2 regions of the Selenomonas sp. genome follow, and region 1 is predicted to be linked to the other one. Evidence: riboswitches for the same ligand, from Rfam matches in the RefSeq annotation. Region 1 holds a riboswitch; the other holds the start of a gene.

Region 1 (4,894 bases):
TATAGCCAAGGCGTGCACTCACATGTGAGTCAAAGCGCTTCGCAAGCTGCATATCCCAGCCATGTGCATCCTCATCGCCGACGTTGATATTTACATATGTCACGGGATGATAGCCGATGCGATCCTTGGAATGACGCCAATAGTAGTGCGCTGCAACATTCAGTCCTTTGCCAAAATCATGCGCAATACCGATCTCCCGCGTATCGCCGGACTCGGGCTTGAGGTTCGGATTGCCATATGTCGGTGCATAGAGTTGATTCGGTGTTGGGGTCAGGAAATACTCGGTATAGGCTACATAGGCATGAGTTCTAGGCGTAATATCATAGCCGAGGCTCACGCTCGGACTTGTATGGCTGCCGAAAGCCGAATTGCTGTCGTAGCGAATGCCGCCGATGAGCTTGAGTGCAGGCGTGATGTTCCACTGATCTTGCAGATAGACGGAACGATTCACGAGGGATCTCCCGTCAATGCTCACTCTTCCTCTGTTCCAAATCGACGTATCGTCATACGTGAAATCCACGCCGGTTGTCAGGAGATGATCGCCGAGACGCTTATCATACTGGTCACTGAACTTCCAGCTGTAGACGTCCATCTCGTAGCTTGCGCCTAACGGCGTCCATGTACCATAGGTGAAGATATTATAATTATAGCGGCTGCGGGAAAGGACCATCTGATTCTTCGAGGTATCGTCAATCTTCGCATTCCAGATCAAGTCTACATCAAAATGATCGTAGCGTCCTCGATTCTGTCTCAATCCCTGCTGCTTTTCATACAGCGCTTGATAGCGGTCTCCATCCTTGTAACTGCGCAGGTTGAGCACAAGGTATGAAGCCTTGCTGAGATCTTTGCCGAGGTGGATGTTGATGGAATCGGCGTCGAGTCCTGAAGGAACTTCATTGCCATGCCCGTCTTTGAAGTCGTTGCTCTTGTCCTTCTGATACTTGAGCCGCCAATCAAGACCGTTCTCGCTGCCCTCGTAAGCAACGCTATAGAGCTGCTTGCCGAAGCTGCCATAAGCCGCCTCAACCGTCGCTTTCGCATTCTTCGCCTTCTTCGTGATGATGTTGATGACGCCGCCCTTGGCATCCGAGCCGTAAAGCGTTGATGCCGAGCCACGCAGCACCTCGATGCGATCGATACCGCTGAGATCTTTCATCGCCGATGCCAGTGACGCCGCAAAGCCACCTGCATAATTCTGCTTCACACCATCAATGAGAACAACAACATCTTCCGAGCCATTGATATAGAACTTTGTGCTGTTATTATACCCTGCCGGCGCATACTGATTGACCGTAACGCCCGGGACATCGCGCAGAGCCTGCGTCAGATCCGTATAGTGGCGCTTTTCGATATCCTTTCCCGTGATGACCGTGATATTTGCATTCGCCTTGAGCTCCTGTACCGGCGTGCGCGTCGCCGTGACGACCGTCTCGTCGAGCGAATGCTCCGATACGGCATCCTGCGTCGACTCCGCTTCTGCGGCAAACACTTGCCCCCCCGCAGGATACAAAGCAGCGAACGTAAGCGCCGCCGCCACCGTCGCGCCGAGTTTCTTCCTCGACCCTGTTCTTCCCATTTCAATCTCCTCCTAAAATTCTGCCCGCAGACAAATTTATATTCAGCCGCCGCCCTTACTTCATCGACGGATAAATACCGAGAACGGCACCCATTCACATTTCCATACAAAAAAGCCCTCCCTGCATCGCAGAAAGGGCGTACTCTTATCACAAAGGCACCGCAAAAGCCACTTTACCCAAAGGCAAATGCGCTGCCGAAAATCCCCTTCCCATCACTCGCAGGTCAAATGGTGATTGTCGATCAGGCAGTTCTCCTGGCTCCAGTTCATCACCTGTCTGCGCCTTCCCAAGGATCGATTCCTCAGTGACATCTCAAGAAACACAAAGATTTTCTCGTGCAGACCGGCTCGCTGCTACAGTGGCGGGACCGCTCCGGCATATACCGTATTCCCTATTAAGTCTTGCGACACCTGATCCAAGCTGTATGAAATTTTGCTGGTTTCCGAAAGATAGCGTAGCATTGAACGATGCTCTTGTCAAGTAGGAATATCAGAATCTATGAATGTATGCACCTCTGATCTTTAAGGAACCACCGACACATTCAATCTCTATGAAATCGTACTCCGCAGAGCTTTTTGCTGTATCTGCAGCTTTTCTTCCCAATCGGTGCGCGAGCGCTGTATGAATTCGTGTACGAGGTAATCCGGTTTGATGAGGTCGATGATGCGCCGCGCCGCATTCGTCTGAAACGGCTGATGGCGATCGACTTGCAGGACGTATTCCATAGCTTCCTGCCAAGGCAGGCTGCGATGCTCTCCCGCATGTTCACGCATCATGCGCTTCGTATAGCTGCCCGAAAGCGATTGATGAAGATGCACGCCATAAACGCGCTTGCCCAGTTCGCCAAGATTTCGATATGTCTCCTTCACATAGCGCGCGCCGTCTTCTTCACTCGTAAGCGCCACATTCGTATTCATCAGATGCCCGACGTCGAGCATGAAGCCCGTATCCGCATAGGAAACGCGCTCCAAAAGGGCACTTGCGAGCTGCGGCTTTTGAAAGGTCAGCCCCGGCCACCAGAGATTTTCAAAGAGCAGACGCACGCCCTGCGGTATCTCAGCTGCGATCTCGTTGACCAGCTCGATCGTCCCTTCGACGACTTCCTCATCGGTATGAGAGAATTCGCGCGTATACATCTCCGATGTCACATTGTGCGCGACATGAAAGACGAGGTACTGCGGCCGACAAGTCGCCGCTTGGCGCAGATTCTTTTTCCAGCCTTCCACCCAGTCATCAACATCAAGAGAGCCGTAGTAGGCGCGGATATTTTCCTCCGTGCCGAACTCTGCAAGGAGCGCAGCTTTATCCCCACGCCAAAAATCCAGCCACGACGGCCAGAAAAGGAGATGTACGCCCTTGATATACGCAGGCGGATACATCGTCCGATCCCACGGCGCACAAAGCATGAACTCGATGCCGTCGAGTCTGTATCGCTCAATGAATTCATGGAGAGCTTCCGTTTTATTTTGCAGCAAGTTCTCTATATCGCACCCTGCATTCGATATATTCACCAGTTCCAGCATAAAATCCCCTAATCCATTATCGTCTAAAAAGTTTCTACATTTTGAAAAACATACTGTTTTAGTCTATCATAGCCGAATATCCACCGTCAAGCAAGCGGATGGAACGAAAAGGCTCCGAGAAGATTGCAAGTTCACTGTCGCATCGTTCTGCCAAACTTTGGTAGCTTATGCAGCCGCAGCATACATATCATTTACAGTTTTATGACCGAAGATTTTGCGCAGATAGTTGTTAACCCAATCTTCGATCCCTTTCAGATCTCTTGGTTTCAGCGCGCTGAAATCGGTTCCATTTTGGTTCCTTTCTTTCAGTTGCTTTTGGCTTTCAACTCAAGTTTTACTGAACGGATTCCCAAATGGAACTTTTTGCGTCCATTTATTTTACAACTTCCAGTTCAAACTTCCCTCTACCATGAAGAACGCAAGTATCACTGGCTAGAAGAGATGTTTCATGCTATAATGACAGAAAGAAGGTGAGTCCGTGCAGAAAGAAGAACAAATTTCAGGAAAAGATCCTACGCTTCCTTACCAAAATGCAACCTACGATCAACATGCTAAGCGTCTGCTTTCGCAAAGAGCCATCATGGCTCGCCTTCTCAAACGAACCGTACCGGAATTTGAAAAAGTCTCCATTTCCGACATCGCCGAAAAGTACATCGAAGGCATGCCGCAAATTAGTGAGATTCCTATTGACCGCGACAAGACGAACACGGTAAGAAACGCTCCTAAAGAAATCTTTGGCGATACCACGGAAAACGTCGCCATCACCGAAGGTTGGATTCGCTTCGATATTCTATTTCACGCACGCGCTCCAAAATCAGGAGAACTCATCACATTGATTGTCAACGTCGAAGCGCAGAGAACGCAGCGTAGGTCGAAACTTGGTTATGCGCTTTTGCGTCGTGCTGTTTACTATGCCAGTCGCTTGATTTCCTCACAAAAGGAAACCGAATTTACCGGGTCTTCCTACGATGATATCAAGAAAGTTTACAGCATCTGGCTCTGCATGGATTCCCCCAACGGCAAAAGCGCCATCAATCGCTACGAGCTGAATGAACATCACATTCTTCACTGCCACAAGGAAAATCGTGCCGACTATGACTTAATAAGCATCATCACAGTCCATCTTGGAGATGAGCAGCAGCTGAATGAGGACTGGCTCATCCGTTTCCTGCAAATTCTATTCAAGGATACAAAGACGTCTCCATCAGAAAAGAAAAACCTACTAAAGAATGAATTCGATCTTGATACGACTACAGATATAGAAGAGGAGGTGAATACGATGTGCAACCTAAGTACAGGCATCTATGAGCGCGGTATGGAACGCGGCATGGAACGCGGCATGGAGCGCGGCATGGAACGCGGCATGGAGCGCGGCATGGAGCGCGGCATAGAAAAGAATCGCTTGGATACAGCACTTTCTATGCTCAAGGAAAATCTCCCCCTTGATATGATTGCCCGAATCACAAATTTATCACCGGACAAGATCAAATCCTTGCAAAAAGAACATTCGATACATTGACAGCCTACGGCCCCTTTTGCTAAAATAATACAGCAAGTCATGGAGAGGTGTCCGAGCGGTTTATGGAGCCGGTCTTGAAAACCGGTGATGCAGCGATGCACCGTGGGTTCGAATCCCACCCTCTCCGCCATGATGAAACAAAAGATGTATAGATAAAAAGACGGTGCATGAATCTTCAGATTCATGCACCGTCTTTTTTGCGGTTAGCTTACTTGTCGTAGGCCGTCTTCGTCGCATCGAGGCGAGCGATGGCGCGGCGCAGGGCCGCTTCGGCA
Region 2 (4,894 bases), on a different contig from region 1:
GGCGCTCGGGCAAGCGGATCATGTCGCTCACGCCCGCCGACCTCATCCCCCTGCCCGAGTCGGCGGACTTGATGTTTCTGCCTGATCGCGCGGCGATGGGGCGGACGGCGGCGGGTGAGACGCTGCCTCTGGCGGGACGCGCCGTCGCCGCCATCCTGCCTGCAGGCTATACGCGGCTCTTCCTGCCCGCCTTTCAGCGAGAGGAAGGGGCTGAAAGGCTCGCTCTCTACGGTTACACGGCGGTCGTGTTCTATAAGGACGATCTCTATGCGGCGGCGCTCTACACCGATGAAAATACGAAATGGGATCCCGCCTACTACAATACGCGCGAGCTCAAGAAACTCGTGCGCCGTGTCGAGAAGGATCTGCCCGGCAATCGCATCGTCGAGCAGGTGGCGGGCTGCTCCTTGAAGTGGCACTGCTGCACGGCGCAGAATCTCTTTTACCGCCGCTGGGAAGCGGGCATACCGACGTCGCCCGTCTGCAACGCGAACTGCTTCGGCTGCATCTCCCTGCAGCCCGCCGAGTGCTGTCCATCGCCGCAGAGCCGCATCGCGTTCCGTCCGACGCCCGAGGAGATCGCGCAGGTCGGCATATATCACCTTTCGACTGCGCCCGATGCCATCGTGAGCTTCGGACAGGGCTGCGAGGGTGAGCCGTCGCTTGCGGCGGATGCGATCGCGGCAGCCGAGCGTCAGATTCGCGCTGCGACGAAGCGCGGGCAGATCAATATCAACACGAATGCCGGCTATACCGAGGGCATCCGAAAGATTGTCGATGCCGGACTTGACTCCATGCGTGTGAGCATCATCAGCGCCATCGAGGAGAGCTATGCGGCGTACTACCGCAGCAATTACACGCTCGCCGACGTCAAGGAGTCGATCCGCTACGCGCTTTCGCACGGCGTATATGTGTCGCTCAACATGCTCTTCTTTCCGGGCTTTAATGACCGCGCCGAAGAACTCGACGCGTGGCGCGGCTTCTTTTGCGAATTGCCCGTCAACATGGTACAGGTGCGCAACCTCAACGTCGATCCCGACGCCTTCCTTGAAATTATGCCCGAAGCGCAGGGCGAGGCGGTCGGCGCGAGAGAGTTTTTGGAACGGCTCAAGAGGGAGTTTCCGCAGCTCGTCATCGGCAGTTTCAGCCACTATGTCGAAGATTAAGAACGATTCCTCTAAAATCCATGTTCTTGACATAAGAATAAATCAATGCTATTCTTTTATAGAAATTTTATATCGTTGGATCAGGTGTCGCAAGACTTAATAGGGAATCCGGAAAAAGCCGGAGCGGTCCCGCCACTGTAGCAGCGAGCAACCCTGTAATAAGGAATCACTGATAAATTCAGCCCCCATCTTTATACATCTGGGCGACTTCATTTATCAATGCTTCTTGAGTCACTGGGGCGAATGCCTTGGGAAGGCGCAGGGGAGTGATGAACTGGAGCCAGGAGAACTGCCTGATGGACAATCGCCATTTGACCTGCGAGTGATGGGAAGGGGATTAAGGAAGCGCTGTTTGGCGTTTCTTCGGCTGCACGAACGCAATCATCCCGGCGAAATTGCCGGGAATTTTTTTGCGCCGCCCTTATGCGCCTTTTCTGCTTTGCAGGAGGGCGCTTTATTTTTGGAAAGGGTGATGTAGATGAAAGGCAAGAGACATCTGACATGGGCGGTGCTTGCGGCAATCGCGGGCATGAGCCTATCGGGCGAGGCGTATGCGGCGGAAAATGCGGCGGCAGGAAAGGAGGCAGCGAAAACGACGCAGGTGCAGGAACAAAGTGCGGAAACTGCAGAAAACAGCGGGCATGATTTGCCTGATACGCTCGTGACGGCGCAGCGCAGGCGAAAGAGTGATCTCGATACGCCCGCGACGACGACGATCATCACAGCGAAGGATATTGAAAAAGCGGGCTATCGCAACGTATTCGAGGCGATCGACCAGCAGATCGGCTCAACGAGTACATCCTATGGCGAGGCAGGGCAGGATTTCGGCTTCAGCGCCGGACGTATCACGCTGCGCGGCTACGACAGGGGCACGCTCGTCATGGTCAACGGCGTGCCGATGAACCTCAAGAATTACCCGAGTACCGAGAACATACCAGCCGCGATGGTCGAGCGCATCGAGATCGTCAAGGGCGCGGCATCGACGCTCTACGGTGCGGAGGCAATGGGCGGTGTTGTCAATATCATTCTGAAAAAACCCAAGGCGGGAGAAGAAGCAGTCAAAGCAAGTGTGACGGCAGGCAATTACTTCAAAAAGACGGAGGTATTTGTGCAAGGTGATCGCTTCATGCTCGATGTGAGCAGGGAATGGTCGAAGGAGATTCCACATTCCAACGCTTTCGGATTGGATAAGGTTTCATGGATGGATTGGTGGGTTGGCAGTGGACAAAAGAATCGTTTGAACGCGAGTGTTGCACTTACGGATGAACTTTCCTTGAATTATAATTATACAGAATCTACGATCACACGCGGCAGTACCGTTTATAAACTGGCATCAGATAAGAAGTCCCTCGTGCCCTCGAGGACGAGATATGATTATCGTTACGATGATTATCGTCATACGGCAAATCTTGTATACCAGGGCAGGGAAAATGGTATCCATGCAGTTCTTGGGTACAATTATCGCAAGGTTGATGGTTACGATTATGTCGCAATGGGAAAAAATGCTTCCAATGCCGTCTGGAACAGTGAAATTTTCGATGTACAGAAAACATGGAAGCTAGGTGATGACTCTTGGATTTTCGGCTATTCCTATCAGCGTGAGGCGGTAGACCTCACGGAGAAAAAACAGAATGCGACGCGTACGGAAAATGCGATTTATACCTCTTATAGCAAGCAGTTTACACCACGTTTTAACTTCACACTTGGCTTGCGTGGTGAATGGATCAACGATCCTGAGAAGGATCAAAATGTCTTTATGCCGCAGTTCCAAACGGATTATAAATTTGATGGGAATACAGCGTGGTACATCAATGTCGGCAGAGCATTTCAGATGCCGCCAGCGGATTATGGTATCAATGAAAAAGTTAGAGGAAGGCATTTGAATCCGCAAGGTTTACAGCCGGAAAGTGGTTGGACGTATGAAACGGGCATCAAACATCGTCATGGAAATGATACATGGAAAGCCGCCATTTACCACATGGATATGAAAAATAAGCTCGGTTGGGAGCTGAATAAGGTAACGCAGCAGTATTATGCGGCGAATAAAGGAAGTTTTCGCAATACAGGATTTGAAGTCGAATATACGAAGCGTTTCAATGAAGCGTGGCAACTTGTTTTAGGTGCGGGAGTCTCCAACCCTGAATTGAAGGATCCCTCTGGGAATAAGGGGTGGGAGCAGGCGGCAGGACGCGTCGAAGGTCTTGTCCGTGTTGATTATAAGAAGGACAAATGGCAAGGAAACTTGAACTTCAAGTTTCTCGGCGATCGCGAATATGTTGCCCCGAGGAATGGGACAGCGCAGGATATACCTGACAAGATTCAGCTCAATATGAATATTGCCTATGCTGCAGGCAGGAATGATACAGTGACTCTGGGAATCTATAATCTTTTGGACAGGAAGAATTACTCGAATAGTTCCGGTAGTCTTGATCTGCCGCTGAATTTCCGTTTGACGTATGCGCATACGTTCTGACATCGTGCGGCGCAGTGGTGCGCTGGCGCTTCTTTTTGCCGCGGGTTTCCTCTTCTGCGCCTGTGCGCGATGGGGAACGGCGACAGAAGAGGAAGAGGGAGAGTTTTTCCGCGGCGTCGATGATATGGGGACGGAGATAGTGCTGCACAAAAAGCCGCAGCGCATCGTGTCGCTCAATCTCGGCACGGATGAAATCCTGCTCGCGCTCGCGCCGCCCGAACAGATTGCGGCGCTTTCCTCCTACGTGGATGATGCGGGGCTTTCGTGCATGGCAGAGGCGGCGAAAGCCGTACCCGTGAAGCTGCACGATAAGAGCCCTGAGCGCGTACTCGCGCAGCATCCCGACCTTGTGCTTACAACGGACAGTGTGCCGAAGGAACTCGTAGCGAGTATGCGCGATCTGGGTCTGACGGTCTTCGTTTCTAAAACGCCCAAGAGTATCGAGGCAGTCTTTCCGCGCATCGAGTCCATTGGCAAGGTGATCGGCAGGGAAGAGGAAGCGGCGGCCTTGACCGGAAGGCTGCATGAACGTCTGGCGGATGTAGCACGACGCACAGAAGATATTCCAGAGACGGATCGCCCGATTGTCGTCGCCTTTGCTTTCAGCGGCGTCTTTGGGCGGCGCGACGATCTCTTTGACGACATGTGCCGCCATGCCGCGCTCAGAAACGGCGCGGCGATGGCGGGTCTCACGAAGGACAACAGCATATCGATGGAGCAGGTCGTCGCGCTCGACCCCGATGTGTTCCTGCTGCCGTCGTGGAGCGCCGAAGGCGAAAAGACGGAAGAGTTTCGTGAGAAGCTGCGCAATGACCCGTTGTTTAAGCATGTAAAGGCAGTGCGAGAGAATCATCTTTACTGCGTGCCCGATACGTATCGCTACAGCGCTTCGCAAAATGCTATCGAAGCCGTCTATGTACTGGCAAAGACCGTCTATCCCGAGCGTTTTGCCGATGAAGGCGGCGCGAGTGCAGGAAATTGATGCTTGATGTGCAAACGTGCCGGAAAGGGGTGAGCGATGGGGCTGAAGATGCTGGTGCTGAGCCTGACGGGAGACTGCAACCTCGCTTGTCGCTATTGCTATGCAAGTGGTCAGGCGAGACGCGCGATGGCATGGGAAACGGCGCGGCGGGCTGTCGATCTGGCTGCCTCCTGCGGTGAGCCGTTTCTCCTGCAGTTTTCGGGCGGCGAGCCTTTGCTCGCATTGCCGCTCCTTGCGCGTATCGCCGCCTATGTGCGCGAGCATCGCATCGAG

Evidence for each region. Region 1 has a riboswitch for cobalamin ahead of ACO5Z0_RS07050 (TonB-dependent receptor plug domain-containing protein). Riboswitches for the same ligand answer to the same signal wherever they lie in the genome.
Region 2: it holds a riboswitch for cobalamin, as region 1 does, so the genes downstream of both, ACO5Z0_RS07820 (TonB-dependent receptor plug domain-containing protein) here and ACO5Z0_RS07050 (TonB-dependent receptor plug domain-containing protein) in region 1, are expected to answer to the same signal.

Annotation. Positions count from the first base shown of each region.
Region 1 is NZ_DBHIUY010000006.1:133,436-138,329, forward strand. It holds gene ACO5Z0_RS07050 (TonB-dependent receptor plug domain-containing protein) at 1-1,576, opposite strand, end outside; cobalamin riboswitch at 1,805-2,006, opposite strand; gene ACO5Z0_RS07055 (TIM barrel protein) at 2,126-3,100, opposite strand; gene ACO5Z0_RS07060 (hypothetical protein) at 3,302-3,574, shown strand; gene ACO5Z0_RS07065 (RpnC/YadD family protein) at 3,579-4,619, shown strand; tRNA gene ACO5Z0_RS07070 (tRNA-Ser) at 4,661-4,749, shown strand; gene ACO5Z0_RS07075 (F0F1 ATP synthase subunit epsilon) at 4,828-4,894, opposite strand, start outside.
Region 2 is NZ_DBHIUY010000007.1:97,546-102,439, reverse strand. It holds gene ACO5Z0_RS07825 (radical SAM family protein) at 1-1,166, shown strand, start outside; cobalamin riboswitch at 1,232-1,477, shown strand; gene ACO5Z0_RS07820 (TonB-dependent receptor plug domain-containing protein) at 1,645-3,639, shown strand; gene ACO5Z0_RS07815 (ABC transporter substrate-binding protein) at 3,623-4,621, shown strand; gene ACO5Z0_RS07810 (radical SAM protein) at 4,658-4,894, shown strand, end outside.